One region of the Serratia sp. 121840015-1 genome, then DNA from elsewhere that is predicted to be linked to it. Evidence: riboswitches for the same ligand, from Rfam matches in the RefSeq annotation. Region 1 holds a riboswitch; each other region holds the start of a gene.
The links. Region 1 has a riboswitch for thiamine pyrophosphate ahead of thiM (hydroxyethylthiazole kinase). Riboswitches for the same ligand answer to the same signal wherever they lie in the genome.
Positions count from the first base shown of each region.

Region 2: linked by a shared signal. The riboswitch ahead of thiB (thiamine ABC transporter substrate binding subunit) and the one ahead of thiM (hydroxyethylthiazole kinase) in region 1 are both predicted to bind thiamine pyrophosphate.
Region 3: linked by a shared signal. The riboswitch ahead of ACUXAC_RS03350 (TenA family protein) and the one ahead of thiM (hydroxyethylthiazole kinase) in region 1 are both predicted to bind thiamine pyrophosphate.

Region 1 is NZ_JBSEYF010000001.1:109,002-111,257, forward strand. It holds gene ACUXAC_RS00520 (methyltransferase) at 1-10, opposite strand, end outside; gene ACUXAC_RS00525 (GNAT family N-acetyltransferase) at 112-537, opposite strand; TPP riboswitch at 680-776, shown strand; gene thiM (hydroxyethylthiazole kinase) at 812-1,603, shown strand; gene thiD (bifunctional hydroxymethylpyrimidine kinase/phosphomethylpyrimidine kinase) at 1,603-2,256, shown strand, end outside.
Region 2 is NZ_JBSEYF010000002.1:450,931-453,186, forward strand. It holds gene thiP (thiamine/thiamine pyrophosphate ABC transporter permease ThiP) at 1-209, opposite strand, end outside; gene thiB (thiamine ABC transporter substrate binding subunit) at 185-1,171, opposite strand; TPP riboswitch at 1,229-1,347, opposite strand; gene sgrR (HTH-type transcriptional regulator SgrR) at 1,385-2,256, opposite strand, start outside.
Region 3 is NZ_JBSEYF010000001.1:687,022-689,277, forward strand. It holds gene ACUXAC_RS03345 (ABC transporter ATP-binding protein) at 1-674, opposite strand, end outside; gene ACUXAC_RS03350 (TenA family protein) at 671-1,354, opposite strand; TPP riboswitch at 1,417-1,519, opposite strand; gene ACUXAC_RS03355 (LLM class flavin-dependent oxidoreductase) at 1,670-2,256, shown strand, end outside.

The sequences.
Region 1 (2,256 bases):
GGTGTTGCATAACCTTCCTTGCCAAGTTCATTGAGAGAGACAAGGAAGGGTATGCTTAAATGATAATGAAATCCATTATCATTAATGAGTTCTGTGACGGGAAAGGCGGCGTTAGCGGGCCGGCGAATGCATCAGGTAATAATCTTCTTCGCCGTCGTTGCCGGTAGAGATGATGCGCCAGCCGTGTTTGCGGTAGAACGCCAGCGCCTTTTCATTCTTCACCAGGCATTTCAGCGAGCCGGTGGCGGTGAAGGTAGCTTCCGCCGCCTGCAGCAGCGCACTGCCGACGCCGCGCGGCGGCTGATGGGGATCGACATACAGGTTATGAATGAAGTTGTCTTCGCGGTAGACGGAGACGAATCCCAGCAGCGTGCCGCCGTCTTCCGCCACCCAAATCGCTTCGCCCAGCGTCGCGCCGTCGAAATCTTCCAACTGATAGTTTGAGGTATCGCGCCAGCCGAACGCCGCCTTGCGCGACGCCAGGTACAGCGTGCGCAGGAAGGGGCGATCGGTCTCTTGGTAGGGTCTTATCTGCATGGCATCTCCCGGTGGTTTGTGCTCACTATAGCGCATTGCGCGGCGTATGCCTGCCGAGCCAATTTATTCGCTTGTTTGTCCGCGCCGCCGCTGGCATGATCCCCTGCAGGGATTAACGCAACGTTGATCACAACCTATTGATTTTCATGACTCGGGGTGCCCTTCTACGTGAAGGCTGAGAAATACCCGTATTACCTGATCTGGATAATGCCAGCGTAGGGAAGTCACGGCCGCCCAGCCGGCGCCGCCTTCTTGAACGCCGGTTGGGAGGAATATGATCGCTCGACCTGATGCACTACCCGGCGCGCGCGCCGCGGCCTGTCTGACCCAATTCCAACAGCGGCCTCCGCTGATCCACTGCCTGACCAACGAAGTGGTGCAATCGCTGACCGCCAACGTGCTATTGGCGCTCGGCGCCTCCCCGGCGATGGTGGTGGAGCCGCAAGAGGCGGCGCAGTTCAGCGCGCTGGCCGATGGCCTGCTGATCAACGTCGGTACCCTCAATGCGCTGCGCGCCGAATCGATGCGGGCGGCGGTGGCCGCCGCCAATCGGGCCGGCAAGCCCTGGACGCTGGATCCGGTGGCGGTCGGCGCGCTCTCCTACCGCACCGCCTTTGCTAAACAGCTGCTGGACGAGAAACCGGCGGCGATACGCGGCAACGCCTCGGAAATCATGGCGCTCAGCGGGTTGCTGGCCAGCGGCCGCGGGGTTGACAGCGGCGACGATTCGCTGGCGGCCTTGCCAGCCGCGCGTGAGCTGGCGCAGCGCAGCGGCGCGGTGGTGGCGGTCACCGGCGCGGTGGATTACGTCACCGACGGCCAACGCGATTGGGCGATCGAAGGCGGTTCCCCGCTGATGACGCGGGTGGTGGGCACCGGCTGCGCGCTGTCGGCGGTCGTGGCGGCGTTTTGCGCCCTGCCGGGCGATCGCCTGGACAACGTGGCGACCGCCTGCCGGGTGATGTCCCACTGCGGCGGTCTCGCGGCCAGACAGGCCGGCGGGCCGGGCAGCTTTACGCCGGCGTTCCTCGACGCCCTGTATCAACTGCGCGGGGAGGATCTGTGATGAAACGCATTAACGCGCTGACCATCGCCGGCACCGATCCCAGCGGCGGCGCCGGCATTCAGGCCGATTTGAAGGCCTTCTCGGCGCTCGGCGCCTACGGCACCTCGGTGATCACCGCGCTGGTGGCGCAGAATACCCGCGGCGTGCAGTCGGTGTATTACATCGATCCGGCGTTCGTCGCCGCGCAGCTGGACTCGGTGTTCAGCGACGTGCGTATCGACAGCGTCAAGATCGGCATGCTGGCCAACGCCGACATTGTGCAGGCGGTGGCCGAACGGCTGCGCCATTACCGGCCGGAGTTCGTGGTGCTGGACACCGTGATGCTGGCGAAAAGCGGCGATCCGTTGCTGGCGCCGGAGGCGGTGGCGTCTATTCGGCGCGAGCTGTTACCGCTGGTGTCGATCATTACGCCGAACCTGCCGGAAGCGGCGGCGCTGCTGGCGTGCGCGCCGGCGGAAGATGAAGCGCAGATGCGCGAGCAGGGGCGGGCGCTGCTGGCGATGGGCTGCCGGGCGGTGCTGATGAAGGGCGGCCACCTGAGCGAAAGTGAGAGCCCGGACTGGCTGTTTACCGCAGAAGGCGAGCTGCGCTTTACCGCGCCGCGCGTCGCCACCCGCCACACCCACGGCACCGGTTGCACGCTCTCGGCCGCG
Region 2 (2,256 bases), on a different contig from region 1:
GAAATCAGCGCCGACAGCAGCGCCTGCCAAAAGGTGAAGCGCACCACGTGCCACAGGTAGCTGTCCTGCCACAGGCCGCGCCAGTCGCTGTCCGGCGCGTGACGCCACAGCGAGCCCATCGCCAGCGCGGCGACCAGCAGGATCACGCCGGCGGCCAGCAGCCCCGGCCAGAGCCAGCGGGGGATCAGCGGCTGACGGCGGTTTGCCATGCCCGGATCCAACCGCCGCGTTGTTTGGCCACCTCTTCGGCGCTGTATTGCAACGCGGTATGCGGCACGTTCATCTGCTCAAAGCCGACGGGCAGTGGGGTGTTGATCACCGGGTACATCCAGTTGCCGGTCGGGATGGTGTTCTGGAAGGCCGGCGTCACCATGAACTGCATGAAGCGCTCCGCCAGCTCTGGCTGTTTGGCGGCCTTCAGCTTGCCCGCCACTTCCACCTGCAGGTAGTGGCCTTCGCTGAACGTGGCGGCGGCGTAGAGATCTTTTTTCTCTTCGATCAGGTGATAGGCGGGAGAGGTGGTGTAGCTGAGCACCAGATCGCCTTCGCCTTTCAGGAACAGGCCGTAGGCTTCGCTCCAGCCTTTGGTGACGGTGACGGTCTTCTTCGCCAGCTGCTGCCAGGCGGCCGGCGCCTTGTCGCCATACACTTTTTGCATCCACAGCAGCAGGCCGAGGCCCGGCGTGCTGGTGCGCGGATCTTCGTAGATCACTTTCCAGTTGCGATCGCTGCTGACCAGCTCCTGCAGGCTTTTTGGCGGGTTCTTCAGTTTTTCTTTGTTGTAGACGAAAGCGAAGTACCCGTAGTCATATGGCACGAAGGTCGCGTCCTGCCAGCCGCCCGGCACCGTCAGTTTGGCGGTGTCGACGCCGCTCGGCGCGAACAGGCCGGTTTGCTGCGCCGCCTGTAACAGGTTGTTGTCCAACCCCAGCACCACGTCGGCGGCGCTGTTCTTGCCTTCCATGCGCAGGCGGTTCAGCAGCGAGACGCCGTCTTCCAGCGCGACGAACTTCAGTTCACAGTCGCACTCGGCTTCAAAGGCTTTTTTCACCGCCGGGCCTGGGCCCCAGTCGGCGGCGAAGGAATCGTAGGTGTAAACCGTCAGCGTCGGCTTGGCGAAAACCGGCGCGGCACACAGCAGCAATAAGCAGGGCAGATATGTTTTGACCACGTTGCACTCCTGAAAAATAAGGGGGCAAGGGCATCTGAGGGGGCGAGGCGGCGTCGCCGGTTCGCTGGGCTCAAATCCCTCCGCCGGTATTGACCGGATCAGGTTCGACGGGTGTGCTCTCAGCGGAAAATCGGGCTTATCACGCGGCCCGACTTACCGCACCCCGTTGAGACGGCGCTATTGTAAAGATTAACCGACCCGGGCGAAAGGCGCTTATGCCTCCGGCGGGGCAAACCAGGCGGACTTGAAGTCGAACCAGCCGAGGGTGTTCATCCGCACGCCGCGCATGCTGCGCTGGCCGTGCAGCTGCAGCCAGTGGTGGAACAGCGGGTGCAGCTGGTGGTTGCTGACCAGACGCTGGCAGAACTCGGCCAGCGGCAAGCGGTTGGCGCGCCACAGCGCTGCGTCCTGCGCCAGATCTTCGTTCATGCAATGCTGCATCAGCGGCAGTTCGTACAGCGTGGCGAACAGCGAAAACTCCAGCGGCAGATAGAAGTTGGCGCTGCCGAGCCACAGATCGCTGCGCGCGTCGCCCTGGTGCCAGGTGGCGTAATCCACGCTTTGCACGATCAGGCGGATGCCGTGCTGTGCCAGCAGCGGTTCGATCGCCTGGCGAATGGCGTGAAACTCCGAATGTTCATTGAAGTGGGTCATCGTCAGTTCGGTCAGGCCCGCGGGCTTGGGCTGCTGCGCCAGCGTGCGGTTGTGGTGCCAGCGCGGCAGCAGGCCGTACGCCGGCGACCAATAGCGCTGGTAGAGCGGCCCGGCGTGGCTCAGCAGCGAAATGGGGTTGATCAATTCGCACAGCCAACTGCGAATGGCGGGGTCGGCGGCCAGCGGAGAACGCTGATCGAACAGCAGGAAATAGCACCCCTCTTCCAGCCGGCTTTCCAGCTCGCTGTTGCCGGTTTCATCGCCCTGCAGCTGCACGCCGGAGTGCACCAGCTCTTCGGAAAACTCCGGCAGCACCCAGATGTTCACCTCGTCGATCAGCGCCCGGTAGCCAAAATAGTCGTCGAAGGCGTGGATCTTCATCTGGCTGGGAAGGTTGCGCACCACGCGGTAGGGGCCGGTGCCGACCGGAT
Region 3 (2,256 bases), 580 kb from region 1:
GGCGCGCGCGGTGGTTGCCCGCTGATGCGGTGGGTATCGTCGAGGCCCAGCGGCCAGGGCGACAGCACCAGCAGCCGGTGGCTCAGGCGGCAGGCCTCCATCGGATCGTGGGTGATCAGCAGCACGGTGTTTTGCGCCAGCAGTTCGGCGGCCAGGCTCTGGATCTCGGCGCGGGTAATGGCGTCCAGCGCGGAAAAGGGTTCGTCCATCAGCACGATCGGCTGGCGTTCGTAGAGCGTGCGGGCGATGGCGGCGCGCTGGCGCATGCCGCCGGACAGCGCGGCGGGCAGGCTGCGGCCATGCGCGGCCAGGCCCACGCGCTCCAGCAGGTGCGCCGCCCACGCCCGATCCGTCACTTCGCCGCGCAGCCGCGAGCCGAGGGCGACGTTCTCCTCGACGGTCAGCCACGGGTAGAGCAGGTCTTTTTGCCCCATGTAGGCGATGCGCCCGGCGATCGGCAAACCGTCGCTGCCGGTCACCGTGCCCGAGGTCGCCCGTTCCAGGCCGGCGATGATCTTCAGCAGGCTGGTTTTGCCGGCGCCGCTGGCGCCGAGCAGGGCGACGAAGCTGCCGCCGACGATGTCGAAGCTCAGCCGGTCGAAGACGATTTGCTGACCGAAACGCAGGCTGAGATCCCGCACCTGGATGCCGGGCGGGAGAAGCGGGGAGGTCATGAGGCGTTCAGCCCCATCTGCCAAAATGCCGATTCCAGCTGGGTGGCGGTGGTGAAAATCTGCGCCAGCTCGGTGAAGCGGCCTGGTGCGCCGCGCTGGTGGCCGACGGTTTCCAGCAGCTCGATGGCAGCGCGCACGCCGGCCAGATAGCCCTCGTCGCCGTAGTTGCGGATCCAGGAAGCGTAAGGATTGCCCTCCATTTTGGTGGCGGGGTCGTGCAACAGCCGCAGGCCGATTTCGGCATAGCCGGCCACGCAGGGCAGCAGGCCGGCCAGCAGATCGAGGGCGTCGCCGGCATGGCCGATATCCAGCACGTAACGGGTGTAGTTCATGGTCTCCGCCGCTTCCGGCTGGGCGGCGATTTGCGCTTCGCTCAGCCCCCATTCGGCGCAATAGGCCACGTGCAGCGGCAGTTCGGCGACGATGCCGTTGAGCGACGCCGTGGCGGCGCGCATTTCCGGCAGGGTGCGTAGCTTGCTGACCAGCAGTGCGTAGGCGCGGGCGAAGTGCAGCAGGAACAGGTAGTCCTGGGTCAGGTAGCGGCGAAAAGCGCGTTCGGGCAAGGTGCCGGCGGCCAGCTGCTGCAGAAACGGGTGATCGACGTAATCTTGCCAGTGGCTGCCGGCTTGTTGGCGCAGCCGGCCGTAAAGACCGCTTTCGAACAGGGTGGTGATGGACATGGGACCTCCTTGAGTCAGTGGAGATCCGGGCACGCTGGGGTATGAACAGGCAACGGGTGAGAGCGTTGTTGCCTAACCGTCCCTTCGCTGGCATGACCCAGATCAGGTTCAAAGGGTTCGGCTTGCGCCATCTCAGCCCGTAACAGGACACCCCTCGGAGCTGCCTGTTATACGACATTTGTTTTTTGATTACAATCGCCGGGCGGCGCGGTGGCAATCGGTTCGTTTAGTGCGATCGGGGGCGATTTTGCTGGCGCAGAGCGCGCGATTTTTGTCACTGTAGGCCGATGATTTTGCCTTTGAGGACGATTCCCGATGAAAAAGATTGGTTTTCTCTCGTTTGGCCACTGGTCGCCTTCCGCCCAGTCCGGCACCCGTTCCGCAGCGGATGCGCTGCTGCAGTCCATCGATCTGGCGGTTGCCGCCGAAGATCTGGGGGCGGACGGCGCCTATTTTCGCGTACACCACTTTGCACGCCAGCTGGGGTCGCCGTTCCCGCTGCTGGCCGCCATCGGCGCCAAAACCCAACGCATCGAGATCGGCACCGGCGTGATCGACATGCGTTATGAAAATCCGCTGTACATGGTGGAAGACGCCGGCGCGGCGGATCTGATCGCCGGCGGGCGGCTGCAGCTCGGCATCAGCCGCGGCTCGCCGGAGCAGGTGATCGACGGCTGGCGCTATTTCGGCTATGCCCCGGCCGACGGCGAGAGCGACGCGGACATGGCCCGCCGCCATACCGAAGTGTTCCTGGAAGCGCTGCGCGGCGAAGGGTTCGCCGAGCCCAATCCACAGCCGATGTTCCCGAATCCGCCTGGGCTGCTGCGGCCGGAGCCGTTTTCCGCCGGGCTGCGCGATCGCATCTGGTGGGGCGCCGGTTCGAACGCCACCGCCGTCTGGGC